Regions from separate parts of the Sporomusa intestinalis genome, predicted to be linked through region 3. Evidence: riboswitches for the same ligand, from Rfam matches in the RefSeq annotation. Region 3 holds a riboswitch; each other region holds the start of a gene.

Region 1 (7,964 bases), 2.4 Mb from region 3:
AGAGTATTTTATTAATGGCGGCATCAGTTCCCCAGTCGTCGAAGGTCAGGAAAATAACATTATCCTCGGTGTGGACTAAGCCACTGTTGTCCAGGCGCCGGGCTTCCATTTTCGAAAAACCGCGCGTGCTTTTGCCATAAACGATGTCTTTGTTGCCAATATAGCGCTTGGCAATCTCCGGCAGCATCGTATCCTGCCCCACCTGCAGCCCCGGCCTGTCGGCTCTTACCTGGACAGGGACGGCGGCCGGGTCCACCGGATACTGGTACAGCAGCCGGGTATGGCTAAGCATCTCACCTACAGGCTTGATCCTGTACTGTGAGTCATTGGCAGGATTAATGGCCGGGTTATCGTAGGAGGTGGCATAGGCAATGTTGTCAATTTTCCGTTGCTTGATCAGTACCGCCAAGTCGCCAATCAGCCTGTCATTTGTATAATAATCCATCCTAAAGTGTACAATCTGGCCGCGGGCCAGAGAAAATACCGCTTTGCCGAAAATCTCGGCCATTACCTGCTCGGCCGAGCTATAATCCTGATGCTTGCTTTGCACAACGTTGACCGCCTGGCCGATCAGTCTGCAGTCCAGGCTGGCGACGGCCTCGCGGGTGGCATCGGTTATGGCCCCCCAGGGCTGTTTAATCAGGTTGGTTTCCACTCCAAACTGCTCTTGCAGGATTTTGCGGTTTTCAATAATCACGCTGCGGGTTTCCGCTGCCGTTTCCCCCTCTTTGGGCCTGATCGCCAGCCCGATTTCGTGACCGCCGTCAATAATCTGCCGCAGCACGGCAGGGTATTTTTTTATTTCCGGTTCGGCTACAAAAAAAGTCGCTGTAATGCCAAGCTCCCTTAGTCTCCCCAGTACATCGGCCACAGCGGTTTCATTGGCCAGGCCGCCGAAGGTATACGCGACCGCCGGCTCAGTGGTGAATATTGTCTTAATTTCCTGGGCCCGGTTATCCTCGGCCGCGGCGGCCGCATAAGCGGTCCGGACGCCGAACAGACTTGCGGCCTGGCCCCGCACGAAAGCAGCTATTTTGGCCGGGACGGAAACCGCTGACGCTATATTGGCCGAGCCGGCACCCTGCTGCTGATAAAAGTCTTCCACATATACGGGAGTGTAATCTGCCGTATGCAGGGCCAGGAGCAGCCTCGCCACGGCATCGACAAGCCCTGTTTCCTGTTGGTCTGCTAATGCCGGCAGTGCTTTCAGGCCCGGTTGTTTGTCTATGGCCGGGGTTCCGGTCGTCCGCCCCTGTTCCTTGCTAACCGGCTCCACATTACGCTGCAGCTTAACGGCAATGATACTCCCCGGCCGCAGCTGGCCGACAAACTCCTCGGCGGCTGCCACCGAGGGTATATGGCCGGCGTTAAACAAAACGTCACTGCTGACTACGCCTTTAAACCCGGCGGCTCTGGCTGCCTGCAGCACCTGGTCGGTATATTTTGTATCATTGCATTTTAAAAGATTCGGCCCCTGGCCGGTCACAACGCTGAGAATTTTCCCGGCCTGGCTAAAATCTTTAATCAGCCGCTCCTCCGGCAGCGTTTCCATGTTTGCCATACCGTACAGGCTATAATTTTCCACTCTGTGGCCGGCAGTTTTCATATTGACAACCATTTGCGGATCTTCGGCCGCCTGCAGCCCCCCCACAAAAAAGGTGGCCTTAACCTGATATTGCTGCAGTAAGTCTAATATCCGCTGCATAGTAATCGGGTCCGCCAGTCCGTCGAAGGTAAGGGCCAGCTGCCGCTGCTTACTGCTGCCCCGGCTGATAACGGTCGCTTTCTCCCGGCTCTGCTGCAGTTGTTCCCACGCCCGGGCAATCTCAGCCTCCGCCTGGTAGGCACTTGCCAGCCCGGTACTATTCCGGTATTGGCCGCCAGTCGGCGCCGTAAACAAGCCCTTGAGGAAAATCCCCCCCGCCAGCAGGCAAAAACCAAGCATCACCAGTAATAGGGCTATCTTTTTATTCCTCACGTCGAGTGCACCCCCTTATGCTTACAGGCTCCAGTAGCAATAGCCGTTTTTTTCCATAGTTTGCTGATTAAATATACTTTTCACATCAATAAGGACATGCCGGCTCTGCTGTTCCGGCTGTTTATACATGCCGGCCAGGTCTGCCGGCTGCAGTTCCCGGAAGGGCTGATGGGCCACTAAGAACACCAGGCAATCGGCATCCCGGACCTCGTTTAGCGCTACCGGGTCCAGCTCAAGCTCCTGCTTGCATTCTGTTTGATCGACAAACGGATCAACAACCTTGGCCTTAATCCCATAGGCCGCCAGCTGCTTGCAGACATCGACAGCCTTCGAATTGCGCATGTCCGGACAATTCTCTTTAAAGGTTAGGCCCATAAGATAGATGTTGGCTTTTTTGACATCCTTATCAGCCTGGATCATTTTTTTAATGATATTTTCCGTAACAAAATTGGCCATATTGTCATTAATCCTTCTGCCGGCGGCAATAATCTGCGAGTGATAGCCCAGCATTTCGGCCTGATAAATAAAGTAATACGGATCGACGCCGATACAGTGTCCGCCAACCAGGCCAGGATAAAACCCTAACGCATTCCATTTGGTGTTCATCGCCGCAATTACGTCGGTTGTGTTGATTTCCATGCGGTCAAAGGCCATTGCCAGTTCATTCATAAAAGCAATATTAATATCCCGCTGGGCGTTTTCAGCCAGTTTGGCCGCTTCAGCCACTTTAATACTCGGGGCTTTATAGACCCCGGCCTGAATAATCAGCTCATAGACAGCCGCAATGGCCTCGACGGTCTCGGCATCGATACCGGCCACAATTTTGCAAATGCTTGCCAGCTTGTGCACCCGGTCGCCCGGATTGATCCGTTCCGGTGAATAACCCACCTTAAAATCCCGGCCGCATGCCAGGCCGGACTCTCTTTCCAGCACCGGCACGCAAATATCCTCGGTAACCCCCGGGTATACAGTGGACTCAAAAATAACAATACTGCCTGGCGATAAATTTTGGCCAACTACTTTGCTGGCATTGATGACAGGCGCCAGATTGGGGGTCTTATCGCCATTTACCGGGGTCGGCACAGCCACAATAATCACCCGGGCCGCTTTCAGCCTGGCCGGGTCTGTGGTAAATTCCAGGGCCGTGCTGCTGATTTTTTCATCACCAATCTCCCGGGTAGGATCGATCCCCTGTTGATAAACCTTAATTTTTTCCTGATTATTGTCAAAGCCCAGCGTTTTGACCTTGTCGGCAAAAGCAACCGCCAGCGGCAGGCCAACATAGCCAAGGCCGACAACAGCCAGATAGTCTTTGCGGGCAAGAATGCCCTCTATGCTTCTCATTGCCGCGATTCACCTGCTTACTAGTTAAAAATAATGTGTGATGTGGCTCCACCAGGTTTTGCCCTTTTCCCCGCTTATTTTGTCAGCCAGATCGTAATATTCAATACCACCGACAAAATTTTCGGCCAGGGTATAATTAAGGCCTGCGCCATAGCCCTTAAAGCCCTGCATGGCACTGCCCCTGCCGTTCATTCCATGGGCAATATAAGTGCCCTGGGGCTGGTTATAATATCTGGCAAATATTCCGTAAGTTCCCGGCCGCCAGGTTTTCAACTCACCATAATCAAAGCTGAGTACATAGCCGGTACTCTCCCCCCGGTTATCTTTCACATTGGAAGCCAGCACCATCGCCCCCAGGCCAAAATTACTGAACTGATAGTTTCCGCTCAGTGTGCGGATCGTTGTTGGCCTGTGCAAATTGTCACCGGTCTCATAGTGGTACAGGCCGGCTTCCAGATTATAATCAAAATCAGAATACCGCGCAGTTGCCACAGAGGTTTTGCTTGTATCGTTAGTCTCCCCATAACTCAGCGTATATTCCACAGGCCCGCCAAAGTCAAGGCGGATACCGTTAAAGCGGCTGTCATACACATTGCCTTCGGCCATCAGATAGCCGAAGGAACCCGCTCTCAGGGCGGTTGCGCCGATAGTTCCCGTAACATACAGGCGGGAAAGGCGCAAGCTGTTATTATAATTGTGCAAGCTCTTTTGCCCGTCCAGCATGCCATAGGCCTGCCAGTCCCGGTATATATCGGCATGAAAGCCCAGGCGGGTGCGTATTCCGGCTGCATCCCGCTCCCAGCGCCCGGGGCCGCTGTTTTGCGCATAATGCAAGCGGATTTCACCGTTAAATTTCACCTTGCTGTCAGGATGGTTGCGCCGCTGGCCCACCTGCATGAGTTCATCAAGCAGGCCGGCATAAATTTCCGGCGCAATATAGCCGGCTGCGGGAAACTGCTGTTGGTCAGTACCGGCACTGGCGGCATAAACCCGTCCTGCCGGGGTACTACCGAACGGGTTTTCTGTAAAAATACCGGTTAACGCTGTTATTGCCACCAGGAGGCCTATTAATTTTTTCACAGGTTATTCACCGCCCTGATCCATGATTTTGCCAATCTGCCTTACCTCATTTCCTCGCCGCCGCACGCAGAGATTATGGTGTTGCGCTTCAAGATACCAACCTTTAATAAAATAATAATATTAAATAATATTACTTATCCAAAAAGCAAATAAAAGGACTGCCAGGTTGCAATGCAACCTGGCAGTCATATACAAAGTACGTAGACCCATAGCTTTGCGTCCTTATCTTTCAATAAGTTTGCATAAGAATATATTAAATTACAGCGAATTATCCTCAACCCTATTGTAGTAGTATTTTATCATCATTACCCGCTAGTTTTCAAGTTTTATTACATGAAAAAACCTATCATCAAACTTGTAATTTTTACTAATATTTTTTATTCAAACCCATTATAGGGCAAATTGTTTAAGCAGATCATACACAATCAACAAAACAGCCACTACCAATAGCCCGGAAAAATAGCTACGGGTATCACAGGCGTTGATGCGCCGGGACAGCCTTATGCCGGTACGGGCTCCCAGCATTGAACCAAGCAGCATAAACATAACCAGCAGGAAATCGACATTGCCTGCCTGTATATAACGCACAGCACCGTAGCCGCTTGCTGCCAGGACCTGGAGAGTACTTGTGCCGACGGCAGTTTTGGTCGGCATTCCCAGACAATAGACTAATAAGGGGAAACTGACAAACCCGCCGCCAATACCAAGCAGGCCCGTAAACAGCCCTACCAGCAGGCTGAGCAGCACCGGCATCCAAATACTTAAACGCAGTATCTGGGACTGCTCAAATGCCACTACCGGCGGCCATTGGCAGCTCGCAATCCGGTTCCCCAGCCTGGTCTCCGGTTCATCAGTGCCCCGCTGCCGGCTGGCGCAGGCCTCCCGGTACATAAATACAGCGGTGGGAAGCAACAGCGTAAGAAACCCCAGACTGACTATTACATCTGTCAGGGGAACAGGACGTCCGCCAAGCTCAACCATTTGCTGGGCAGAAAAAAACTGCAGCAGCCGGACACCGCCTTCAGCTCCGACCAGACTGGCTGCCGCCGTGATGGCTCCCATTTTGGTATCCAGCATCTTATGCTGCCAGTGTTGGTAGGCAGAAAACAGCGCTGTGCAAAAAATCTGCAGCAAGCTGCTGCCAATAGCCACAGGATAGGACACATGAAATATTACTTTCAAAGACGGGGTTAATAAAAAGCCGCCGCCAATGCCAAACAAGCCTGTGATGACGCCGATAAGATAGCCAAGCAAAATCAGGCCCGGCCAGCCTGTATGCATATGCTCCATCAGAAAAGGGATACGGGACACCCCCTTACGGTTCTGAGACAGCGGCAATCGACTAGTGCCGCTACCGGTCCCTGCCCAAAGTAGAACCGGCGAAAAATACGGAAGGTTCCTGACCCGAGTTTCATCACCAGTCAACTTTGATTTTTATCGCAAGTATTTCTGGCTTCGCTTCTGCGAACAATAACACAAAGGTAAAAGGAGGAAGTATTTTGAATAATGATAAACCACTGCTCGCCGCCATAATCGGCGCATTGTCAACTTTGCTCGCTGAAATCGTTTCCCGCATCATGCTGTATTGGGGTGTTGGCCGGTATAGCATTTATCAGCTTGATAGCATGATATTAACTATGAACAGGCCAAATTTCCTGCTGGGCCTCTATGTAAATTTCGTAATCGGCGGACTGATCGGGATTCTGTTTTATTATACAATTAAGGCCATAGGACAAACAAATTTAATTGTAAAAGGAATTTTTTTGGGGCTGCTGGCCTCAGCGCTGGCCGAAATGCTGTTTTCGGCAGTAATTGAAGGTAAATTTATCGAACTAAGACCACTCGGCGACTACTACCTCCATGTGGCCGGCTCAGCATTTTTTGGGCTGGGTCTGGGATTTTTCTTTCAGCGGTATTTGTTTAACAGCTCTACAGCTGCCAATAGCTAGCCGCGGCCTGCGCGCCTATCCCCGGCAGTTATATCTCCCCCCGTCTACTGTCAACAAAACAGAAGGAAATAACCGGGATTGCCAGTTGCCGGCTCAGGCATATTTCAGGACGATACCTTGAATCAGCTTGCTTGCTGTCTCGCAGAGATCAAGGGTATCTTCCAGATGTAATAAAATTTCTTTCCACTTTATCAGTTCAATCGGATCTTGGACCTGACCAAACAGTCTCACCATTTCCTGCCGGTAGATTTTGTCGCCCTGCTCTTCCATGCCGGCAATCCGCCTGCATCTTGCTTCAATTTTGTCGCGCTGCTGCTTCAGTTTGGGCAGTTGCCCCATCACCTTATCCAGCTGCCGGCCGGCCTTGGCAATTAAAACCGCCAGTTCCATGGCACCGGCCGGCGCCGGGCCGACGTTGTACAAGGCCAGACATTCCACCGTTTCCTTGATCTGGTCAACGATGTCATCCAGCTTTTGCGCCAGGGTGTAAATGTCCTCGCGATCAAAGGGAGTGATAAATGCTTTTTCCAGTAATGCCACAATACGGCCGGTCACTTTATCGGCCTGCTCTTCCACTGCATCCATGCGGCTCATCATGTCCGCAACAGCCAGCGGGTTATCCAGGGCCTCATACAGGATAGCTGTGGCATTTTTTATTTCCTTTGTATTTTCCCGCAGGTGCCGGCAATACTTTTCTTCTTTGGACTTGAGCTTAAAAGGTAGTCCCATTTACACTTTCCCCCTTATCGTCTAGACAGGCCGGCATCTCAGTTGCGAACCGGCTGATTGCAAGATGGTTCCGCTGTTTGTGCTGTTCGCTTTGTAAATGTCGATATCCTGCAGGCTGACGCAACATTCGGCGCCAAAGGGCGCATTCCATCGTTTTCAGCAAATAATGGAATGCGCCCTTGCTCTGATAACAGCCAATCACACGCACAAACTATTTATCCTTTAGTAAAATGTAGTCAGACCATTAGTGTCTTGGCCATGTTATATTTTAGTTTTAGGGCGAGACAAAATGGCCAAGAGCAAGGAAGCGCCGACGACTCATACTGGAAGGGGTCTGCTAGGAGGGGCTGACGCCGCCATTGGCCATTTTGGCCGTCATCAAACTAAAAAGATAATGTGGTCAAGACACTAGTCCATAATCCGCTTCTCGCCCGTAAGCTGCCGGAGCGGCTGGATATCCTGCGTGGCCTCAAGGACGCCCAGAAATTCGCCCTCGCCATCCCGGACGGCAAAATATTGAATATAGACAAATTTTTCTCCCATTTTTATCCAAAAGGCTTCCTGGTCCTTCTTACCGCTTTTTAAATCGGCGGCAATTTGCTCAACAATGTGGACGCTGGCTGGTGGATGGCAGTTCTCCACCTTGCGGCCGATAATGGTTTTTGTCCGGTGAAAGATTCTTTCTTTAGAAGCGGAAAAAAACTTCACTATTCCGTCCTTGTCCACAAAAGTAACATCAACAGGCAGATGGCTGAAGATATGCTCGATTTCCTTGGGGGTCAGCACGCCGGTGGCGAACTTTATGTATTTGCCGGCATTGCGGGAAGTCAGGGCGGCCGGAACCTCCGCCTGGCTTTGCCCAGCCGGCTGCCAGCTGATCTGCG
Region 2 (7,964 bases), 2.0 Mb from region 3:
AACCTTTTGCCAATCCAGGCAAGGAGGAGGAAGAGGATTAGCCATTGTTACGGGGTTATTTATTTCATTATGTGGCAGTCAGATTAAGCTATAATGATGAACGGTAAAAAGCGGATTTTTTTGCACGCAGATTAACCTGACCCTAAAAACTCGCCTGAACTCCTGGCGTTAACTCCACATAATAGTAAAGACAGCGCCTCAAAGGCGCTGTCTTTACTATTATTATGAGGAAAAATGCAGGTTAGCATAAAACAATACTGAATAGACGCCTATAAGCCCTGCTGGCGTTGGCCGCAGCATTGCCAGTCGCATGCGCCGCTAAAAGGGCTAATTTTCACTAAGGCCTAAAGTAATTTCGGCAGACTGCCGGGCACCACAATTTCCTGGTAGTCTGAGGTAGGCTGCGCCAGATTTAGCTGATTCGGTTCGGCGCCGGGGGCGAACCCGCCTGCTGCCTGGACCGCGTCCATAATCAGCGCGTTGCCGGCAAGACGATATACTCCCGGCTTATGTACAAAGCCTTTGATATACACTGTGATTGGCTCGCGGGCCGGTGGCGGTGGGGCTGGCGGCGCCCAGTGGGAAAAAGCCAAGAGGTGGGGAAGGACCATTGCGGCTAACAAAGCGCAGGCTATCTTACACAGATGCTGCACATATTTTTTTACGCCCGCTGGTTTGGCGGGGGACATAACAAACATATTTCCGCCCGGACCGGCTTCCAGCATAACCCGGTGCCAGGGGCCGGTTTTGGCAACCTCGCTGGTTGCATGCAAAGACTGGCTAATTTTTACTTCTGCGAATTCAAAGGCAAAGCCGGCAATTTGAGAATACGGTGCAGTTAAGAAAACAGGGAAGTTTTCGGTCAGCCTCTGGATAAAGACCTCTTGCGGGGTTGCCAGCGTAAAGCTGACAGGTGGTTCAGCCCAGACCGCCAGCAGTGTCCCGTCCCTGGCAATCAGGGCATGGATTGTGTCGCCACTGCTGCCTGACGGCTTGCTGCGTAAAATTTCCTCAAGAACATTCACCATAGAAATAGACTCAGCATCCATAATGTAAATCACTCCGCCCAATTCATTCCTACTAAGATAGTAAACCATCTGCGCAGTATTTACAATAATTAGAATTGATATTTATAACATTTGCAATGGACAAGCTGCTCTCCGCCGGCAGCCCTGACCTGCTGCAGCTCAGCAGCGGTTGGCCGTCTCTTTTGTTTTTTGTTCTGCCATGCTATAATTTTTAATAACTGCATAATAATGGATTGCTGGAGGAAATTTTGCTCAAATTACTAACCCCCTGCTTAGTTGTCAACACGATATATGATATTAAGCCGGAGCTGCTGTGGCAGCGCGGCATCCGGGGCATCATTTTTGATCTTGATAATACGATTGTTGCCTGGAACAGCCCGGAAGTGGGACCGGACATGCGCCTCTGGCTGCAGCAGTTAAGCCGGTATGGTCTAAAAGTCTGTCTGTTGTCCAATAACGGCAATAAACGGGTCAAGGTCATTGCCGACCAATGCGGCGCCCCCTTTGTGGCCCGGGCTCTAAAACCGGCCCGGACCGGTTTCCGGCAGGCTCTGCGTACCCTGGGGCTGACTCCGGCTGAGGTTGCCGTAGTGGGCGACCAGTTGTTTACCGATATGCTCGGCGGCAACCGGCTCGGCTTATTTACCATCTGGGTGCAGCCGCTGGCGCCGCAGGAGTTTATCGGCACCAAAATTACCCGGCAGCTCGAAAAGCTGGCCATCCGCCTGTTGCGGGCCAGCGGCCGCCTATAGGAGGGCTCGGATGAAGATCGCAATGCTGCAAATGGAGATTGTGGCCGGCGACAGGGAAGGCAATACAGGCAAAGGCCTGGCACTTGTGGCGGAAGCAGCCGCCAAGGCTGACGTCATTATCCTGCCGGAAATATGGACAACCGGTTATGCCCTTAAAAACGTGGCTGCGGCGGCCGAGCACACCGACGGGCCGCTAATGACCCGCTTGGCCGGGATTGCCGGCAGCCAGCGCGTACACATTATTGCCGGCTCCGTTCCCGTCAGCCGCAACGGCCGGGTCTACAACACCACCCTGGTAATTGACAGACAGGGTACTGTTGTTGCCAGTTATGAGAAGGTACACCTGTTCAGCCTGTATGGCGAAGAACGCTTTTTTGCCCCAGGCACTAAGCTTGGCATGCTGGCCCTGGACAATATGACAGCCGGGGTGGCAATCTGCTATGATCTCAGGTTTCCCGAACTGTTCCGCTCACTGGCCTTGCAGGGGGCCCAGGCAGTGTTTGTGCCGGCCGGATGGCCGGCAGCCCGCGGCCATCACTGGCGGACCCTGGCTCAGGCCCGGGCTATTGAAAACCACCTGTATGTCTGTGCCGTAAACTGTGTGGGCAGCTATAAAGGCAGTCCTTTTTACGGGCATTCACTGCTTGTTGATCCCGAAGGGGTGATCCTAGCCGAAGGTGACGACCGGGAAACGATTATTTATGGTGAAATTAACCCGGCCCGGGTGACCGAGGCCCGCAAGGTTATGCTGACTTTTGCCGATCGCCGGCCTGATATTTATACTTGTGAATAGGCGCGGGCCTATTCTTTCCAAGTAGACAGACCACTAGCAGAAAGGAGAATTTATGATCATAACGGCTAAAACACAAAAAGTGGGGTTGCTGGGCTGGCCGCTCAGTCATTCGCTGTCGCCGGCCATGCAGAATGCGGCCTTTACAGCCAGCGGCCTGGACTATGTCTATCTGCCGCTGTCGACACCGCCGGCGCTGCTGCCCCAGGCGGTAGCCGGCCTGGCGGCCCTGGGCTTTAGCGGCGTTAATGTCACTATCCCGCACAAGGTGGCGATTATCGACTGTCTTGACGAGCTTGATGCCAGTGCCCGGCTGGCAGGGGCGGTGAATACGGTCGTTGTCAGCGCCGGCCGCCTTCTTGGCTATAACACCGATGCCGGCGGCTACATCGGCTCACTGCTCGCCGCCGGGGTTGCCGTCAAGGCTAAGCACGCTGTTGTTTTGGGGGCCGGCGGGGCGGCCAGGGCCGTGGTGGCCGGTTTGGTCGGCAGCGGCATTGCTGCCGTCAGCATTGGCGCCCGCGATCTGTCCAGGGCAGCGGCAGTTGCCGGCTTATTCGCCGGTACCGGGGTGCCGGTGACCGGCAGCAACTGGGATTCACCGGCCTTTGCCCAATGTGTGGCTGAGGCTGATATCATTGTCAACACCACGCCCTTAGGCATGTTGCCGGACATAGCGGGCCAGCCGCCGCTGGCCTGGGATCAGCTTAAGCCGGCAGCGGTGATCTCCGATCTTGTCTATAATCCGCTGCAGACCGGTTTTCTGGCGGAAGCAAGCCGGCGCGGCCACCGGGTGGTCACCGGTGAGGGCATGCTGCTGGAACAGGGGGCGCTTGCTTTTCAACTGTGGACAGGGGTCCCGGCACCGCGCCCGGTTATGCACCGGGCCTTGCTGGCAGGATTAGGCGGTAACCCGGCTTGACACTGAGATTCATTATCATTTATAATTTTTATAGTAATTCAATTTTATAAAGTTTTAATACAGCCTTAATAAAAAAATGCAGGAATTGTAAATTGTCAGGCGAATATACTTTTAGTAAAATCTCATCCTCCAATCGGAGCAATGAAATCTGGTCTGTATGTGGGCACTTGGACCAGGATGAGCGAGTAGTGCAACCGGCCGCAAAAATAATTATTATTTTGCTGTACCGGTTGTTTTTTTATTTTACATAATTGTTTTCCTGCCTTTTTGGCGCAGGCTGTTTTTGTCAATTATACACAATAATGGAGCGCGACTATGCTAAACAACCGCAAACGGTTAGGCGACCTGTTGATTGAAGCCGGCCTGATCTCCCGGGAGCAACTGGATAAAGCCCTGACTGTGCAGAAGCAAACCGGCGAACGGCTGGGCAAGGTGCTTATTAATCTTGGTTACATAACAGAAAATAATATTACTGAGGTTCTCGAATTTCAGCTGGGAGTGCCCCATGTGGAGCTGGCCGGCATGGCCCTGAACCCGGAAATTGTGGCGACTATCCCGGTTTCACTGGCTGAGCGCTATCAGATTATCCCGGTTAAAAAAGAGGGCCGCCGGCTCACACTGGCGATGGTTGATCCGACTAACTTTTTTGCCATTGACGATGCCCGCATGGCATCGGGGTGCGAGGTCGAACCGGTTATTGCCGCAGAGCGGGAGATTATGCGGGCCATCAGCCAATACTATGGTGTTACCGAGTTGGTGGAAAAAGCGGTCAACCAGTTAAAGCCCGAAGAGGCTGCGCCGATGTCCCAGGTCCAAACCGCTGACGACGCGCCAATCATCGGCATTGTTAACTCCCTGTTCAGCCAGGCGGTGCGGGAACGGGCCAGCGACATCCACCTGGAACCGCAGGAGAAAACACTGCGGGTCCGGTTCCGGATTGACGGGGTGCTCCGGGAGGTGGCCTGTTTTACCCGCGATATCCAGGCGGCGATTGTATCCCGGATCAAGATTACCGGCGGCATGGATATTGCCGAAAGGCGTCTGCCCCAGGACGGCCGGATCAAGATTACCGAAGCCGGCCGCGATATTGACATCCGGGTGTCGACCCTGCCGACCATCCTGGGCGAAAAGGTGGTAATGCGGATACTTGACAAGCAGGCGGTCATTCTGGATGTCGGCAAGCTGGGGTTTGCCCCTGACAACCTGGAGACCTTCCGCCGCCTGTATACCCAGGCTTATGGCATGATCCTGGTTACCGGACCGACCGGGTCCGGCAAAACCACAACCCTTTACTCGACCCTGGGGGAAATCAATACCAGCAGCAAAAATACAATTACCGTCGAAGATCCTGTTGAGTACCGGTTGGACGGTATTAACCAGGTCCAGGTCAATCCCCGGGCCGGCCTGACCTTCGCCCTGGGGCTGCGGTCCATCCTGCGGCAGGACCCCAATATTGTGATGGTTGGCGAAATTCGCGACACCGAAACCGCCGATATCGCCATCCGGGCGGCGCTGACAGGCCATCTGGTGCTAAGCACCCTCCATACCAACGATGCCCCCGGGGCCATTACGCGGCTGCTGGATATGGGGATTGAGCCGTTTCTGGCCGCTTCGTCCATCCTGGGCGTGCTGGCCCAGCGATTAGTCCGCTGCATCTGCCCGGAATGCAAAACCGGCTACACGCCGCCGGCCGACTCCCTGGAACGGCTGTTTCTCGGTGTGGCCCCGGACCAGCCCCTGCTCCTGCAGCGGGGCACCGGCTGCGCAGCCTGCGGCTTTACCGGCTACAAGGGGCGGATGGGAATTCATGAGGTCATGCCGGTGACCTCCACCATCAGGGCGTTGATTACCAGACGGGCCTCGGCCGATGAAATTGCCCTGGCGGCCAAAGACCAGGGGATGCTGTCGATGCGTCAGGATGGGATCGGGAAGGCTTTGGCCGGCCACACAACGGTGGAAGAGGTCATGCGGGTAGCCTATGCCGGTCTGTAGCACTGTTACTCAAATATAAGCAATGATTGCCGTAAATAATGGGGGATAGCTTGATGATGGAAGCACTACTGAGGGCAGCGGTTGAGAAACGGGCCTCTGATGTACATATTACTGTCGGCGTGCCGCCGGTTTTGCGGCTTAACGGCAGCCTGGTCCGGACTGATGCGGCACCGCTATCGGTTCAGGATACGCGGGCCATGCTGGAGGCCATTACCACGCCGGAGCAGCAGGATAAGTTCTGGCAGACGGGTGAGCTGGATTTTTCCTTTGCCATCCCCGGCCTGAGCCGGTTCCGGGTAAACGCCTTTCGCCAGCGGGGTTCGGCCGCCATTGCCATCCGGGTGGTAAACGAGCGGATTGCAACCCTCGAAGAGCTGGGGCACCCGGAGGTATTAAAGAGCCTGGCCCGGATGCCGCGCGGCCTCGTACTTGTCACCGGGCCGACCGGCAGCGGCAAATCCACTACCCTGGCGGCGATGATTGACCTTGTCAACAACGAACGGGCCTGCCATGTGCTGACTCTGGAAGATCCGATCGAATACCTGCACAAACACAAAAAGTGTATTGTCAATCAGCGCGAGATCCATGCCGACAGCAAATCGTTCGCCAATGCCCTGCGCGCCGCCCTGCGGGAAGATCCTGATGTCATCCTGGTGGGGGAGATGCGTGATGTTGAGACCATTGGCATCGCGGTTACCGCTGCCGAGACCGGCCACCTGGTCTTTGCCACCCTGCATACCTGTGATGCCGCCCAGACGATTGACCGGATCATCGACGTCTTTCCGCCCCATCAGCAGCAGCAAATCCGGATTCAGCTGTCCCTGACCCTGCAGGGCATTGTTTCCCAGCAGCTGCTGCCCCGTCTGGACGGCAGCGGCCGGATTGTGGCCCATGAGGTGTTGATGGTGACCCCAGCTGTGCGCAATCTGATCCGGGAGGGCAAAACCCATCAAATTGCCTCTGTTATCCAGACCGGCGCCCGCTTTGGCATGCAGGCGATGGATTTTTCGCTGCGGGACCTGTTCCGGCAGGGGCTGATCAGTTATGAAGACGCCCTGGAGCGGTCCATGAACCCGGAAAACTTTATCCGTTTGGCCAATAGTTAAGGCAGGAGAGCATGAATGGCCACAACCTACCAATATAAAGCCAAGGACCGCAGCGGCCAGCTGCATACCGGCAGTATCCTGGCCGACAGCGAGATGGCGGTCGCCCTCCATTGCCGGGAAAAAGGCTATTTTGTTCTGGAGATTAAGGAACAGGGGCGGCCGGGCGGCACCCTGGGGGCTATTGCCGACAGCTTCCAGACGGTGAAGACCAAGGATCTGGCCGTAGTCTGCCGCCAGTTCGCCACCATGGTGGATGCCGGCTTGTCCCTGGTGTCCTGTCTGAGCGTCCTGATTGACCAGACCGCCAACGCCCGCATCAAAGCGGCCCTGCAGGATGTCTATAAAAAGGTCAAAGAAGGCGAGACCTTTTCCCGCGCCCTGGCCGAACACCCCCGGGTGTTCCCCACCATTATGGTGAATATGGTGGAAGCCGGCGAGGTGGGCGGGGTGCTTGACGATGTATTAAACAGATTGGCAACCCACTTTGAGAAAGAGCATAAACTGAATGAGAAGGTCAAGTCGGCTATGACCTATCCGGCGGTTGTCATTACCCTGGCCGTCATCTGTGTGGTCTTTATTCTTACCTTTGTCATGCCTACCTTTTTGAGCCTGTTTGCCGGCATGAAGGTGGAACTGCCCTGGCCGACAAGGCTGCTGTTGGCGGTAAGTGACTTTTTGAAGAATTACTGGTGGCTCGTATTATTGGAATTGAGCTGCCTGCTCATGGCCTTCAAAGTCGCCTGTACCAGGGAGAACACCCGCAAAAAGCTTGACCAGCTGCTGCTAAGACTGCCGATTGCCGGCCCGCTGGCCAGAAAGATTGCCATTGCCCGGTTCAGCCGCACCCTGAGTACCTTGGTGCGCGGCGGTGTGCCGATCATTTCGGCTCTGGATGTGGTTAAAAAGACGATTGGCAATTTGAGTATGACTGATGCGCTGGCCAAGGCGCAAGTCAACGTGCAGGAAGGCGTGGGCCTGGCCTCGACCCTGGGGGCAAGCAAGATCTTTACGCCGATGGTGATCCATATGGTGGCCATTGGCGAAGAAAGCGGCGCCCTGGACAAAATGCTGGAAAAGGTGGCTGACTTTTACGAGGGTGAGGTCGAGGACACGGTCAGCCGCCTGAGCAGTATTATGGAGCCGGTGATTGTCGGGGTATTGGGAGTGGTGATAGGGTTTATTGTTATTTCGGTTATGTTGCCGCTCTTTGATGTTGTGACTAAAATTTAAGGGCTAAATCTGGACGAAAGGAGGTGAATAGATTGACGGTATTAAAAAGAATTAAAAACCAAAAAGGCTTCACTTTAGTAGAGTTATTGGTAGTAATCTCCATAATTGGTATTCTTGTTGCTATTGCGATCCCTAGATTTACTA
Region 3 (7,964 bases):
TCTGACGGCGGCCTGCAACAGCCTGCCCATGTTCGCTGTCGTCCGTACACTCTTCGGCATCGGTGAGGGACCGCTGGCCCCCTCCTTCAGCCGCTTCATCTACCGCTGGTTCAACGCCAATGAAAAAGCCCGCGGGGCATCGTTTTTACTAGGCGGGGTATTTTTTGGCCCGGTCGTCGGCCCGGCGGCAACTGTCGCCCTCATGCTGGCCTTCGGCTGGCGTTCGGTCTTTGTTATTTTCGGCCTGGCCGGTATTGTTTTAGCTGCCGCCTGGTATTATTTTGCTACCGAATCACCCCGTCATAATAGATTTGTCAACGCGGCCGAAGTGGCCCACATTGAGGGGAATAACCCCGAGGCTGCCCAGCCCCGGAAGGAACTGGCCCCCTGGCGCGGCTTTCTCTCGGCGCCCCAGTTCTGGGCTATTGGCATCCAGTTTTTCATAACCGATTATATTATGTATGTGTTTTTAGCCTGGCTGCCGCTTTATCTCATGGAAGCGCAAAATTTCTCCCTGCAGAAAATGGGCATTGCCGCGTCTTTCCCCTGGGCCGCACTCTGTCTTGTTACCTTTGCCACCGGCTATTTAAGCGATAAGCTGATTATGGCCGGCGCATCCAAGTATAAGGTCCGGACCCTGTCCGGGGTAGTGGGCCTTGCCCTTTGCTGTGTGTGCCTGTACCTGGGGGCAATTGCCACAACCCCGGTAATGAATGTGTTCTGGCTGACCCTGTCGCTGGGCTCGCTGGGCTTGACCTTCAATGCCGGCTGGGCGGCCTGTATTGATCTTGGCGGCCGGTTTTCCGGCTCGGTTTCCGGCTGGATGAACTTCTGGGGCAACCTTGGCGGCGTGGCAGCGCCCCTGCTGACCGCCTGGATAGCCACTCATTACGGCTGGCAAGCGGCAATCATGACCACTTCCGCCTTTGCCATTATTGGCATGTTCGCCTGGCTGCTGGTCAGGCCTGAACGCCCGCTAGTCCCCAAGCCGGTGCCGGGCCGGCCCTAGTGTCTTGACCACATTATCTTTTATCAAAACACCCAGCCTGCTTGTCAGACTGGGTGTTTTGCTTACTGCCGCCGGGGGACAGCAATAATATACACATTGTTTACTAACTTGCCCGGATCTAAATACTTGGCATCAAACCACATGTCCCGAAACCGCCAGGCATTAAAGGAAGAGATGCCGTCGGGGTTGTTGTCGGTCGTCCACTGGACAGCCGGGTCGGCAAAGAAGATGGAATCAACGCCCGGGGCCGGTGATTCGGAGGCGGCATAGTAACCGGTGACGACCACCCAGTGGCCGCCCCAGTCGATCCACTCCACCAGGGTGGGAATGCCCCGCGCCAGGTTTTCCCGCAGCATTTCCAGGGTTCCGTCATATCCGAGGGTCACCTCAAACCCGTTGTTCTTCAACCACGCTTCTATCAGCTGAGGGGGAGTACCGGGGTTTTCATGGCCCAGGCCGCCGGTCCCCATCTCCCGGGCAAGCCGCATTTCCGTGTCATGGTTCATTTCTGCGTCACTTAATAGCTGATACCAGTGCAACAGTGACATGACCGCCGCCGGACCGCAGGTATAGTCGGTTGTTTGTTGATAGCCCTTGACGCCCAGGGACAGGTAATAGGGATTGGGTTTCATCTCGTAATAGTTGGCGGCGCCGGTGGAGTCCGGCCGCGGCAGGGTTGTTTCTTCTCCTGCCGGCCTGGCCGCGGCCAGGTAGGCAAGAAAAACCAGGCAAACCAGAATAGTTTTCCACCGCGCGACCCTCGCCTGTCTGCTAACCATGCAACCCCTCCTCAATTTTATATATGCTTTTACAGATAATTGTAGAAGAGGGGGGCATCTGACCGGAATAGTAAGCTACACAACGAATTTATTAACAGCTTCTCTGAGGTCCATCGCCAGTTTAGCCAATACCTGGCTTGAGGCTGCAATTTCCTCCATGGCTGCCGATTGTTCCTCGGTCGCTGCCGCCACCGTCTGCGCCTCACCGGCGGTTTTCTTACTCAAGTCATCCATTTGCCGGACCGAACCGACAATCTGTTGGCTGCCATCAGCCATTTGCCTGATGGCGGCAGAGATTTCCCCGATTTGTCCTGATACCTGGGCAACAAGGGCGGTAATGTCCGCAAAGGTCCGGCCGGAGGTGTTAACTACGGCTGCGCCCAGCTTTACTTCGCGTGTTCCTTCCTCCATGGCGGTTACGGCTTTATTGGTGTCAGCCTGAATTTCACTAATCAAGCCGGCGATCTTTTTTGCTGCTTCCTGCGATTGCTCCGCTAATTTACGGACTTCTTCCGCTACCACGGCAAACCCCCGTCCCTGTTCGCCGGCCCGCGCCGCTTCAATAGCGGCATTAAGCGCCAGCAGGTTGGTTTGTCCGGCAATACCGGCAATAGTATCCACAATCTGCCCGATCTCTTTCGAGCGTTCCCCTAAATTGGCGACAACACCGGCTGAACTATTCACCGTCTGTTCAATATGCGCCATTTGTTTAACTGCTGCTGCAACCGATTGATTGCCTTCATCCGCCTTTTCCCTGGCCCGGGCTGATTGCTCCGCCACCTGATTCACATGCATGGCGATTTGCTGAATATTATCTGACAGCTGTTGTACGACAGTGGAAGTAGTATCCGCCACCGTCAGTTGTTCTTCTGTCCGCTTAGAAACACCGGCAATGGAACCGGCTACCTGATTGGCAGCCTGCGACGACTGGTGCGCGCTGGCAGTTAGTTCCTCGGCTGAGGTAGCAACCAGTTCGGACGAGGTATCAATTTTGCGGACAAGCTGGCGCAGATTATCGACCATGATTTCAAAGGCCCTTGCCAAACGCCCCAGTTCATCCTGGGAATGTATATTAATATTCGTTATGCTGAGATCGCCGCCGGCAATACAGTTAGCCATTCCTTCCAGTATTTGCACCGGTCTGGCAATGCGCGCAGCGGTGATCAGGATAACGAAAATAGCGGCAATAAGCACTATGACAATCGTAAGCAATGAAATCCAGGCAAAGGTTTGCAGCTGCGCTCTGGCCTCAGCCGCCGGTACAGTCACGCCGATGGACCAGGAGGTTCCTGTAATGGGCGCGTAAGCCAGGTATTTTTCTATTCCCTCATAGTGGTAGCCGGCGATCCCCTTTTCGCCTTGCAGCATCTTGGCCACTGCCGCCTGTAACGGCGGGGTTGCATGTGGATCATTGTTAATATTCATTTTGTTTACTAGCTCATGATTAGGATGAACAATAATCGTGCCATCTGTCCGCAAAACGTAGGCATAGCCGGTTTGGGCAACCTTTATAGCAAGAATGCGTTTTTCCACTTCTTCAATATTGATGGCCCCCGCTAAAATCCCGACAACGCGGCCAGCCGTTTTGATCGGGGTGGCGACGACGACCACCAGCTTGCCGCTTGTTGGCGATATAATTGGATCAGTAATAAAAGTATTGCCTGCAATCGCACTGGCAAAATAGGGCCGGTTGGTTGAGTTGCCGGCTACACCGCGGGTGTCGACGTAGTTGCCGTCGGCATCAGTCCAAAAAATATTTTCATACAGCTTGTTATTGTTGATTTCCGCGCTAATGTAAGCCACCCGGCTGTCACGGCTGCCATCAATCATAATGGGTGACCGGGCGATTGCCTCCAGTTCCTTTTTATGCCCCTCAAGCCACATGCCGACTGCTTCCCCATTGGTCTGGGCCGTAAGGGCAAGTTCATTCTCAATACCCCGGGTCAGCATTTTTTGGGATTGCCAGTAGTTAAGCCCTGCCAGCACCCCCAGAGCGATCATAAATAAAGCGATAACAATGGCCGCAAGCTTTGCCTTAATACTTTTCATATTCAACATCTCCATTCGTGTGGTCAGTGATCTTTAGCATATATGCACTCTTTGATCATCGCCATATATTATTGGTAAAACCCCTGCCCTTTTCCCAGACCCCCTTCCGTTATTCAGCCCCTGCGTCTCCGGTTTGCCGTGCCTTAATGCAATCTGCAAAACGAATGGATCAGCGCGGGCAGCGTGGCACGCAAATAAATCGATAATGACAGACCTGTCCATGGCAGGCCTGTCATTATCGATTTAAAACCGAATTGCAGCCTGGCAATCATAGGCGTACCGCCTTTAGACCCATGGCTTTGCGTCCTTGCCTTTCGACAAGTATGCCGTTATAGGTACTTACTATTTATATCGTTTAAAAATTCAAAAAGTTTAGTCGTTAAAACGTCTATACTAGTTAAAAGGTAAGGCAAACAAGAAATAAAGCAAAGGGCCTGTGCCAAAAACAGGCCCTTTGCCGGCAATAAACAGACTTCCGCTTGCTTGGCAGTACTTTCCCAATCAGAATTTCATTGTCCCGGTTTCCATGAACCGGCAATGCCAGGACAAGGCTTCGGCCAGGATATGCGGTGTATGCGCCCCGCCGGTCGTCTTCTCAGCTCTGGCAAGATAATCAAGCAAGCGGGGCCGGTAGCCGGGATGGGCACAGTGGCTGATAATTTTCCGGGCCCGCTCTTTGGGGCTTAGCCCGCGGATGTCGGCCACCCCCTGCTCGGTTATAAACACATCTACATCATGTTCCGTGTGATCCACATGGGAACACATGGGAACAATACAGGATATGGCCCCGTTTCTGGCGACAGAGCTGCTGAAAAAGAAGGTGAGGTAGCCATTGCGGGCAAAGTCACCGGAACCGCCAATACCGTTCATAATTTTACTGCCCATGACATGAGTGGAGTTAACATGGCCATAAATGTCAAACTCAATGGCTGTGTTCATAGCAATGACCCCCAGGCGCCGCACTATTTCCGGGCTATTGGCTATCTCTTGCGGCCGCAGGACAATTTTGTCCCTGTATTTGTCAATATTGGCATAAAACCGTTTTAACCCCTGCGGTGATGGCGTAAGCGCCGTACCGGAGGCAAAAGCAAGCTTCCCGGCATCAATTAAATCCAGCATACCATCCTGGATGACTTCAGTGTACACCGTGAGATCGGAGAAGTCCGAGTTCACCAGCCCGGTAATAACCGCATTGGCGACAGACCCGACCCCGGACTGCAGCGGCAACAGGCTGGCAGGCAGTCTGCCTGCCTTGATTTCGCCCTGGAGAAAGCCAATAAGGTGTCCGGTCATGGCCTTAGCATCGGCATCCATCTCGGCCAGCGGGCGAACATCATCAGGTATGTCACTTAAGACAATGCCGGCTATTTTATCCTCCGGGCAGGGAATATACGGTACCCCAATCCTGTCGGCCACATTGACAAGCGGCAGCACTTCCCGGTGCGGCGGATCGCCGGGCGTCAGAATGTCATGCATTCCTGCCAGCGCCAACGGCTGCGTCAGATTTACTTCGATGATTACTTTGTCTGCCAACCGGACAAAAGCAGCGGCGTTGCCAACCGAGGTTGTGGGAATAACATGGCCCTCTTCCGTAATGGCACAGGCTTCAATTATAGCAATATCGACCTTGCCGCCCAGAAAGCCGCAGCGGGCCATTTGCGCCACATGGCTTAAATGCAGGTCGGTATATTGCATGCCGCCGTTATTGATTGCCTGTCTGGTAACAGGATTGGTCTGATAAGGCAACCGTTTTGCAATGCCGCCCACCTGGGCCAAAGCAGCATCAAGCTCCTTGCCCACCGAGGCGCCTGTCCACAGATTTACTTTGAATCCCTCCTGCTGGATGCGCCTAGCCAAAGCCAAGGGTACGGCCTTGGGATAGCCCGAGGGGGTAAACCCGCTTGTCCCGATATTCATGCCCGGCGTAATAAGCGACGCCGCTTGTTCCGCCGCCATGATTTTCGCCTGCAGCGCCTTGCTCCGTATTCTTGCGGATAAATCACTCATAATTCCAACCTCCTCCTATTGTACTACCCCCAGCCATTGCCAATAGGTTAGTACCATAACGCTCATAAATGCTGCCGCAATAATACTCATCACCGCACCGGTTTTAATGATCTCGCCTGAGGTTATATGACCGGTGCCAATAGCAATAGCATTTGGCATATTACTTACCGGGAGCAGATACTGGTGCTGCATGTTCATTCCCATAATGAGCGCAAACGGCAGGGGATTGGCACCAATGGCTGCCGCATGGGCAATCACAATCGGGGTGAGCGCAGTAGTTTTCGGGCCGCCGCCGGTAAAAAATATCTGCAGTGCTGTCACAAGCCAGATAAGAATGATCATTTGTACAGCATGAGGCCTGGTGCCAATCGGCCCGAGCATAGTACCGGCCATCCATTTAGCGGCCCCGGAGGTTACAAGTGCCGTTCCCATAGATAAACCGGCTCCGTAGAGAACAAAAATATTCCAGGGTACTTTTTGTTGCGCCTCTTTCCAGGCCATAATCCCCGCACCGGGCCACAACAATAAGACAACAGCTACTATACCTACCAACACGACATTTACTTTGTGCATCGAGTCTGTAGCCCATAAAGCCAGGGTAACTAAGAACACTGCCAGCGTGTACTTTTCCTGGCGGGAAAGGCTGCCCAGGGAAGCAAGTTCCCTGCGCACATACTCCTGGCCTTGACCCAGGTTGTTGATTTCCGGAGCCCACATTTTCTGGAGCAGGAAAACAGATATTCCCGCCAGCAGGAAAGCAGGCGGAGCACCAATTTTGAACCACTCTGCCCAGGAAACGGTTTGCCTGGTGGCGGCCTCAATTAAACCGACGGTAATGGGGTTGCCAACATGAGCGGTTAGAATGCCGATACTCATCATAGTACCGCTCATGGCGACAATAAACAGCAAAGCCTTAACAATATTGCTTTCTCCCGGTTTGGCACCAAAAGCCTGGCCGATACCAACAATGATCGGCAGCATTAGCAGCGTCCGGGCAGTAATCGAAGGCACCAAAAAGCTTGTAAGCAGCATAACGAGTGCAACCGCCCAATACACCTTTATGGCTGAACCTTGGGCCGAGTTGACCAGCAGCAATGCAATTCTTTTGGATAACCCCGCTTTCTCCATGCACCCAGCCATAATAAAGCCGATAACAATGAGCCAGACCGCGGTATTGGCATAGCCGCCAAAGGCTTCTCCCAGCTTGGTGGCCCCCAGAGCTGCCAGTAAAAACACAATGACAAGGCCGCTGATAGCATCATCAAGCGCCTGGGAAACCCACACAATAATGGCAAAAACAGCCACACCCATTGACTTTTTTCCCGCCAGGCTGAGACCTGTAAGCTCCGGTGTCAGCCAGACAATTCCGCCTAAACAGACAAAGGCTAACAGCAGACACATCCATTTCCGCTTACTCATACTTCCCCTCCCAACCAATAAATTATTTTAATACTCAATTAAATTTTAATTTTCTTGCAAATCAGGAAGCTAGCGCATATTGACCAGCAGCGAAAAATCAGCGACCAGCAACCTATACACAGGACAAGAAAAAACCGCCACTACGGCGGTTTAACTCTTATAGTTCAATATAATCTTTTAACCGGGTAGCATACGCCCGGCCTACCGGCACTTCCTGGCTTTTGCCTGCCCCATTTTTTTGCAGGATAAGTATATAGCCTTTATTAAACCAGGTCGCAATCTCTTTTATCTGATTCACATTGACAATATAATTCCGATGACAGCGGAAAAACCGGTCTGCCGGCAATTTTGCTGCAAAATCCTGCAAAGTCAGTTTTGTCCGGTAAATCCCGCCATCACAGGTCTTGATGTATACAAGCCGGTCTTTAGCATAAACCATCTCAATTTTGTCACTATCGATAATTTCCATCCGGTCGCCCTTTTCCACAGAAAACTTACGAGCAGGGCCTGACTTTGAAAATTCCTTATTGGCAAAGGCCTTGGTCTTTACGCTTGATCCGGCAATCATTTTTTCAAACTTTCCCATAACCCGCAGAATGTCTGCTTCATCATAAGGTTTGAGAATATAATCCATGGCATTTACCGCAAAGGCCTGTAAGGCATATTCGTCATAAGCAGTGGTAAAAACCACGGCCGGCGGC
Region 4 (7,964 bases), 2.0 Mb from region 3:
TACGCTGGTCACTGTCATGGCATCTGGCTGCGGTCTCAGGACAAACACGATGAAACTTCTGGCATATATCCTGCCAGCCACTGGCAATTAAAACCACAGAATGATTGTCCAGAATCGCCGAGGGTATTCCGGTTGCAGCATGCATAGAATCAAGCAGTTGCTGCAATTTCGCTATATCAACTAACTCGGGGAACTCCATAGTGCTTACTCTCCCTCACCTAGCGACTTTCTTCATCTTAACATTATTATAGATTATGCAATCCTTTTCTTGCAAACTATATTCATGGCTGTAAACTTTTCGCGCAACAAATTCCAAAACAGAGCAAGCTTCTGGTTTAGTCTACCCCAAGCCGCCGGGGATATTACCCGTCTGCTTACACACGCAGAACCGCTAGCTTTTGCCAATATCGGGAATAAAGCCGCCTTATATCCCTAATCAAAAATCCGCTTCCCTGCCTAATGCGCTGCACATCAACACAGGAAAACGGATTTGCCGTCTCAGCCTTCCTCCCGGGCTTTCAGTTTCGCAATAATACTAAACACATAAATAATTACAAATAAGTTAAGCAAACATAAAACCCACATCATAAGCGTCCATCACCCCGTTTTGTTTTCGCTTCTGGCAATTAGTATATACCATTAGGGACAAATATTTTGATGTTTTTTGTCATCCGTTCCACAATATGGAAATTAATACAGGAAACAAAGCGGAAGTGATAATTGCCGACAAGGTCATACCGATCCCGGCCATCATCCCCTGCTGTTCCCCCTCCATTAGCGCCGTTGCCGTCCCCTGGCCATGGGCAGTCGTGCCCATGGCCAGGCCCCGTATCAGGGGGTTGGTAATTTTCAATAAGGTCAACAGCGTTGGCCCGGCAATTGCGCCTAACGCGCCTGTCACTACCACAAAAGCGATCGCCATATCCGGATCACCGCCATTAACCGCTGCCACCTGGGCAGCAATGGGCGCAGTGACTGATTTGGAACCAATCGCCACAACGATATCTTTAGGCATCCCCAGCATCCGGGTAATACCCATTGCCGTCAGCGAAGTCAACAGGGAAGCAAGACAAACTCCCACAAACACTGTCACCAGATTTTTCTTCACAACAGCCCGGTTGTTGTATAAAGGAACTGCCAAAGCAACAGTGGCCGGCCCCAGCAGCAGAGTCATAAGCTCCTTCCCCGGCCGATAAGCGGCATAAGGCAAATGCAGGGTGAGCAAAACGGCCACAATACAGGCCGAGCTTACAATAACCACATTCAGCAAAGGATTATGGTAGCGCATAAACAGGAACCGGCTGAACAGATAGGCCGTTAAAGTCAGTATAATCAGTAACAAAGTAGTTAGATAATCCATCCTTAATCTCCCCTTTTATCCTTGGACCCGGTTATCCTAAAAACCAGGAAGGCCAGCAGCAGACTGACTGCCATTGATCCAAACAGCCCAATACCATTTACATAAAAGAAATCCCAGTAGTTCATTAAGCCTACCGTAATGGGTATGAAAAAAAATGCCATATGCTTAAGTAAAAAACCGGTGACCATTTGCAATTGCGATACTTTGACAATCCCCAGGCTTAATAAGGCAAACAAAATGGCTATTCCCAGAACACTGCCCGGCAGCGGCAGGTGAAACCACTGAACGATGCTATCCCCCGTAAAGGAAATCAGCGACAGCACGCATAATTGCCACGCTATCGCTTTTAATTTCACTGCCATGTTATTCCCGCCTTTCTTGCCCTGTAAGCAATATAGCTTTCCGCCCGGCAAGGGGCAGCATCGGCCGCCGCTTTCGCTCAGGCCCGGCGCAAGCCGTGCTTTCTTTACCCCATCAGAATGTATAAAAATTCAAAGCTATGATCTAAGGGATAAGAAAAATCTCTACCCGAAAGGGCACAGGCGGCTGCTGCCGGCGTCTTGAAGACTTGGCCTAAGCCAAGTTTTTCTAATGACAAAGAAAGTAGTTGAGTATTATTTTACCAACAGGCAAAATATAAGTAAAATATATAGTTTAGATATTCAGTATAACTAAAATAGATATTGTGCTTATGGCCTGACAGCGGCTGCCCCATTATGCACCTCGCCTGCCGTAGAGAGAAGCTTAATAAATGCGAAACAGCCCCTTTAAAGGGGCTGTTTTTCTGATTTGTTAAGCTCTTCGCTGAATGTCGCTCCCAGCCATTGGCCGACAGCTTGGCCGATAAGCGCCTTCCCCCTGCTGTCCGGATGTAAGCCGTCAGTTGCGTAGTGGGCAGGCATATCCCCTGTCGCGGTTGTGAATATAGGCGCAATATCCACATAGTAGGCTTGCTCCCTGACCCAGTCGTTTACTTTATGCCACTCTTCCTGCCAGTTGTCACTGGTATCCTCGTTAAAAGCCCGTTTTATCAGGACCGGATTCACCGGCGTGAGTGTCAGAAACACGGGCGTGATGTTATTCTCCCGGCATTTTTCCCCCATTTGGCGTAAGTTGCCGATCACTTCCGCCGCCGGTGTGCCGGCGCGAATATCATTAATCCCGCCCATAATAACGAGTATATCCGGCCGGAAGGGCAATACATCCTCATCAAAGCGGGCCAAAATAGTACTGGTTGTATCCCCGCTGCGGCCTAAATTTTTTACCGGCAGGCCTACATAGCTTGTCCAGTCATACACCGGATCACTGGGCGGATTAGAGACCGCCCCGCCGCCATGGGTAACACTGTCGCCCAGTGCGGCCACACGATTGCCCTCCCATTGTACGGTAAAGGTCCGGGCCTCTGACCAGACCCCCAGCTGCTGTCCTTTCGCGTCCAGAGCTCTGACCCGCCACCAGTAGTCTCCCGCAGCGGTAAATGCGTCAGTATCATAATAGTCAAAAGCCGACGCCCCTTTTACCACATAACTCTTTTTGAGCGTACCGGACTGGACTGGCCCGGAAAAAACCTGTACCTCATAGGCCTCTGCCGCCAATACCGGAATCCAGGCATACACGGGATATAAAGGCACTCTGGGCAGAGCCGCCAAATGCGCGGTAATATAGGGGGCGGACGGGTCAATCTCTCCGGCCGTCAACTCCTGCGCGGCAGTAAAGCCGGAAATGGGCTCTCTGTCCAGATTCAAAGCCCGGACCTGCCACCAAATTGTTTCTTCTTTAGGCAAAAGAGCTATATCCAGCTCAACACCGGGGGTATATATTTCCTTACCCAGGATACCCGCAATGAGGTTGTTCTCTCCATTCATCTCGCCCTGTTCCTTGCTAAACACAATTTGGTAAGCAACCGCATCCGGGATCGGCTCCCACACCAGACGGATTTTTTTACCTGTAAGCTCGCCGGGATGGGCCTCGGAAGTGCTGGGCTCGGAAATCGCCGACTGCAGGTAGGGGGTCAATAGCACCAGACAAATTATGATCCCAACAGTTTTCAGCAGCAAAGCACCTTTGTGCCCACGCCATATAGTATGACGCAACAGCCGGTTACGTTTGGAACGCATCATTGGCATTACCTGCCTTGCATTGTATTTCGGTATGCTTTTGTACAGCACCTGAATCACGATAAGCATTATCATAATTCAGGTACATTTTAGCAGACCGGTTGTACCCTGTCAAATTTTGCAGGCTGCGGCCGGCGGCTCAGGCTTTTGTTACACCAGGAACTTTCTCACAGCTTCCTGCAGGTCTGTTGCCAGGTGAGCAAGGCTTTGGCTGGAAGCAGCGATTTCCTCCATCGTTGCCGACTGCTCCTCCGTGGCCGCCGAGACGACCTGAGCTTCCCCGGCTGCGGTTTTGCTCAGGTTGTCAATCCGGTTTACCGAACCGACAATCTGCTGACTGCCAAGTTTCATCTGCTCAATCGCAGCCGATATCTCCGTCACCCGCTCCGATACCTGGGTTACCAGCAGGACAATTTCCTGAAAAGCCTGGCCGGCAGCATTGACCACCTCGGCTCCCAGATTAACTTCGCGGGTGCCCGCATCCATCGCCTGTACCGCTTTGTCCGTATCCCCCTGAATGCCGCCAATCAAGGCGGCGATTTGCTCCGTAGCTGCTTGGGACTGTTCGGCCAGCTTACGTACCTCTTCGGCTACAACGGCAAAGCCGCGTCCCTGCTCACCAGCCCGGGCAGCCTCAATCGCCGCATTAAGAGCCAATAGATTCGTCTGGCCCGCAATACCGGAGATCGTGGCTACGATCTGGCCGATCTCGCGCGACCGCTCCCCCAGCTCACTTACTACCTTGGCCGAATTATTAACAGTTTCTTCGATTTGCGTCATTTGATATACCGCTTTATTGACGGCAGCACTGCCTTCGTTGGCTTTACCGGCTGCCTGAGAGGATTGCCCGGCTACCTCACTGGCGGTTGCCGCAACCTGCTGAATACTGGCTGACATGGCTTCAACCACCGCTGCCGTTTGATTTGCCGCCGCCAGCTGGTCGCCGGCTCCGGCCGCCACAGCAGTAATGGAGATCGCGACCTGATTGGCCGCTTGTGCCGATTGGTCGGCACTGGCGGTCAGCTCCTCACTGGAAGCTGCCAGCTGTTCGGCCTGAGCGTGTACCCTAGCGACAAGGGTACGCAAATTTTCCCGCATTTCCCTGAAGCCTTTGGCCAGTTGACCAATTTCATCTGCGGAGGATATATTAGCCTCCCGCTCCCGCAAGTCACCCTGGGCCAGCAACAGGCATTCATCGCGAATCAGAGAAATCGGTTTGGCAATATATCTGGCGATCATAATAATGCCGGCAGTGGCAACAGCTAAACACAAAATGGCAATAAACAGCATCGCCCTTGCCAGGGTATCTGTTGGCCTGGTCGCCTCGGCCTGCGGGGCCGCCACCATCATGACCCACCGTTGCCCGCCCGGCAGCTCGACCGGTGTGGATACACTGACTCTCTCCACATTATCATTAAAGCGATATACCCCCCGGGCCTGCTTCCCCGTCTGTGCCGCCTCCTTAAACAAGCTGACCAGGCGGTCATCCAGTTCGGAATCCTGCAGCTTAAGTTCCGGATTTATCTTCTTTTCGGAGATATTCAGTTTACCGGCAAGGTCCGGCCGCTTGGGATGGGCGATAATAAGGCCCGAATCGTCACTAAGCTGGCCGTAACCGGTGTCCAGGAAATGCAGGTCTTTAATCATGTCTGTCAGCCTTTCCATGGAAAATGTGCCGACAAGCACCCCGGTCAGCCGGCCCTCATGGGTAACCGGGACCGCCAGAACGACCGCCAGCTTCCCAGTGGCCTTGGATATCAGAGGATCAGAGACAACAGTGGCCTTTGTTGCCAGTACCTTTTTGAAATATTCACGTTCTCCATAGTCAGCCGCAGCGCCGGTACCGGAAATACCTGCGCCGTCCGGTAAAATAAAGATAACGACATCAAAATTTTTAATCCGGGCTTGAAATTCCGCCAGGGCCTGGGCAATCTGAATTTTATCAGCCCCGGCACTCACCTGCTGAACACTGGCCAGACCCTCCAGCTGGGAAATCAGGAGGCTGATGTCGGCCTGCACCCGCCGGGCATAGTCAGTTCCCACCGCCATAGCTGTTTCATCAATACTTGTCGACAGCGACTTGGTGGAGAGAGAATAACTGACTCCGGCTAATACACTTAAAGCGGCTAACACCAATGGCAGCAATACCAGCAACAAGCGTGATTGGATCTTTTTAATTTTCATTTTTTAAGCTCCCCTCTTATGAATTGTAATATTGTCATCAGCACATATGATCAACATGCTAAAAATAAAAAAATCGTCATATGCCTGTTGCCAAGGCTGACGAATACTCCGTTAGAACAATAGCAACCTGGCAGTCATAGAATGTGTGACTTTCGTTAGACCCATGGCTTTGCGTCCTTACCTTTCAGTAAGTTTGCCAATATTTTATTGGGAGCTGCTGTGCCTATACGGCGTTTACCTCATCCAGCATCGTAACAACCTCAAGATTTTTTTCCCTGTCAAGATCAATTAAATCCCCGCTTTCCAGTTGAACCACCGGTCTTAATTTTAACAGTCCGTTTAACAGTACTACCTTGGCTTTGCTGCCATCATTCAGCAGCACCGAACTGCCGATGAGAAAACCCCGGATATGAGCCAGAAAAATCAGGCAGATCTGAGGATTAAGCTTGTCATACATCTGATCCAGAATAACCTCAACCACGGTAAAAGGCGGCACCTTCTTCCTGTACACCCGCTCGGTGCTCATTGCGTCATAGATATCGGCAATGGCAACAATCTTGGCGTAGATATGTATTTTCTCCCGGGATAAGCCCAAAGGATAACCACTGCCGTCTTCCCGCTCATGATGCTGCAATATCCCCAGTTTTACCTCTTCCCTTATTTCCAGACAGTCATCCAATAAATGATACCCGTGGGTAGGATGGGCCCGGACAACTGCCATCTCTTCCGGGGTAAGCTTTCCCGGCTTGTCCAGTATGCCTTCAGGGATTAGCACCTTGCCGATATCGTGCAGCAGCCCTGCCAATATGATGTCTTTCAGATTTTTCCCGGTAAATCCCATCCATTTGCCAATAATACCGGCGATGATTGCCACATTAAGCGAGTGCCGGAAAGTATATTCATTGTGGGCTTTAACATTATGCAAATCATCTATGACCCCGACAATGTTGACAATCAGTTCGATATAGTTTTCGACTAATTCCTCGCACTCTGCCATCGGCACCTCTTTAAAAGCCCGGACTTTTTTAAAGGTTTCCTCTACTGATTTCAGCGTATCCCCATACATACTAAAAAACCGGTAATTGGAGGATAAGCTGTTATCAGGCAACACAATACTGACGTACGATATTTTCCAGTTGCCGAGATTATCAATAAAGTCCTCTGTCAAAAATACCCCTTGCTCCAGCAGAACTTGTCCTGTATCAGCCAGAACCGGCTGGGCTATGATCATACCTGGCTTAAGTTCTTCTACCCGTAATAAGTGTTGGTTCGGGAACATCTTATCCTCCGTTCAAATAAAATAGTACCTAACTAGTCACAACAGCCAGGTACTTAATTATTCCGAGTGAGTTTCAACCCGCCTATTGTAGATTCTCTTCTGCTATGACCGCTATGTGGTGGAATGGTATTCTTGGGGGCAATTAAAATCCTGCATATTATTTCAAATTCATACATAATTCTACAATACTTTCCTTGTTAATACTATTGGAGTAGAGTACAAAAAAAACCGGTGTCTATTGTTGCCGCATAACAATGACCCTGGTGCCGGCAAATTCAATTATGCTCACCTGTCTCCGCTCGCTGTAATTTCCATATCTTCAAATACAAAACCAGCAATACCTTGGTCTCCATTTTATCCAGCGACATCCCCAAAAAATCCTCAATCCGCCTTTTTCGCCAAATGACCGTATTATGATGGATGAAAAGCTTCTGCGATACGGCCTTTAGATTTATCTCCTCCAGTATCAATTCCAGCGTGTATAACAGGTTGCTGCCCCGCGCCTGGTCATATTCGGCCAGGCGTCCGATCGTATTTTGCACAAGGGTGCAGGTATTTTCATCATGGAGCAGCTGAAAAGCGACTTCATAAATCCCAATATCATCACAATGCACCACTTGCGCGCAATTGGAAGCGGCAACAACAACGGCCCGGTTCGCCTTCTCATAGCTGTCCCGGAACCGGATTGGATTCCCTGACGCCCCGGAAATGCCGACTTTGGCACTGATATGAGGGAAAAGCACCTTCATTTCGCAAATCAGCTGACTGGCAAACTCAATTTGCCTTTGCTTACAGGTTATGCCTGCCTCTGCCAGCGTTACCAGCAGAATGATATCATCATTAAATTTCCAGGTGCAGCCCATCTCCTTTTCCGCCAGCCAGACTAATACGGCCTGCTTGCCTGCCGTTTTAGCATTGGCATCAGCGGCAGGACCTGCCGGCTTATGCGTCAGCTGAATCACAAAGCAGCAATGTTCGGCTTTTGTTTCAATGCCAAATTCGTTAAGGGCCTTGGTTATATATT

Evidence for each region. Region 3 has a riboswitch for cyclic di-GMP ahead of ACZ481_RS19845 (methyl-accepting chemotaxis protein). Riboswitches for the same ligand answer to the same signal wherever they lie in the genome.
Region 1: another riboswitch for cyclic di-GMP. It lies ahead of ACZ481_RS08340 (S-layer protein); the one in region 3 lies ahead of ACZ481_RS19845 (methyl-accepting chemotaxis protein).
Region 2: another riboswitch for cyclic di-GMP. It lies ahead of gspE (type II secretion system ATPase GspE); the one in region 3 lies ahead of ACZ481_RS19845 (methyl-accepting chemotaxis protein).
Region 4: another riboswitch for cyclic di-GMP. It lies ahead of ACZ481_RS03455 (methyl-accepting chemotaxis protein); the one in region 3 lies ahead of ACZ481_RS19845 (methyl-accepting chemotaxis protein).

The regions. Positions count from the first base shown of each region.
Region 1 covers NZ_AP042390.1:1,846,050-1,854,013, reverse strand. Annotated here, with positions in the region: gene ACZ481_RS08350 (polysaccharide deacetylase family protein) at 1-1,978, opposite strand, end outside; gene ACZ481_RS08345 (nucleotide sugar dehydrogenase) at 2,000-3,322, opposite strand; gene ACZ481_RS08340 (S-layer protein) at 3,347-4,402, opposite strand; cyclic di-GMP riboswitch class I at 4,572-4,655, opposite strand; gene ACZ481_RS08335 (sulfite exporter TauE/SafE family protein) at 4,793-5,692, opposite strand; gene ACZ481_RS08330 (hypothetical protein) at 5,902-6,351, shown strand; gene ACZ481_RS08325 (DUF47 domain-containing protein) at 6,445-7,080, opposite strand; gene ACZ481_RS08320 (DUF438 domain-containing protein) at 7,489-7,964, opposite strand, start outside.
Region 2 covers NZ_AP042390.1:2,278,854-2,286,817, forward strand. Annotated here, with positions in the region: gene ACZ481_RS10455 (hypothetical protein) at 1-41, shown strand, start outside; gene ACZ481_RS10460 (SLBB domain-containing protein) at 345-1,061, opposite strand; gene ACZ481_RS10465 (YqeG family HAD IIIA-type phosphatase) at 1,277-1,780, shown strand; gene ACZ481_RS10470 (carbon-nitrogen family hydrolase) at 1,791-2,573, shown strand; gene ACZ481_RS10475 (shikimate dehydrogenase) at 2,626-3,492, shown strand; cyclic di-GMP riboswitch class II at 3,619-3,701, shown strand; gene gspE (type II secretion system ATPase GspE) at 3,808-5,484, shown strand; gene ACZ481_RS10485 (type IV pilus twitching motility protein PilT) at 5,538-6,590, shown strand; gene ACZ481_RS10490 (type II secretion system F family protein) at 6,606-7,820, shown strand; gene ACZ481_RS10495 (type II secretion system protein) at 7,853-7,964, shown strand, end outside.
Region 3 covers NZ_AP042390.1:4,261,274-4,269,237, forward strand. Annotated here, with positions in the region: gene ACZ481_RS19835 (MFS transporter) at 1-1,009, shown strand, start outside; gene ACZ481_RS19840 (peptidase C39 family protein) at 1,072-1,788, opposite strand; gene ACZ481_RS19845 (methyl-accepting chemotaxis protein) at 1,864-3,837, opposite strand; cyclic di-GMP riboswitch class I at 4,090-4,175, opposite strand; gene ACZ481_RS19850 (acetyl-CoA hydrolase/transferase family protein) at 4,339-5,844, opposite strand; gene ACZ481_RS19855 (SLC13 family permease) at 5,860-7,263, opposite strand; gene ACZ481_RS19860 (LytR/AlgR family response regulator transcription factor) at 7,421-7,964, opposite strand, start outside.
Region 4 covers NZ_AP042390.1:725,702-733,665, reverse strand. Annotated here, with positions in the region: gene ACZ481_RS03475 (PocR ligand-binding domain-containing protein) at 1-199, opposite strand, end outside; gene ACZ481_RS03470 (LrgB family protein) at 668-1,360, opposite strand; gene ACZ481_RS03465 (CidA/LrgA family protein) at 1,363-1,722, opposite strand; gene ACZ481_RS03460 (SGNH/GDSL hydrolase family protein) at 2,128-3,552, opposite strand; gene ACZ481_RS03455 (methyl-accepting chemotaxis protein) at 3,628-5,661, opposite strand; cyclic di-GMP riboswitch class I at 5,780-5,869, opposite strand; gene ACZ481_RS03450 (HD-GYP domain-containing protein) at 5,885-6,940, opposite strand; gene ACZ481_RS03445 (PAS domain-containing protein) at 7,216-7,964, opposite strand, start outside.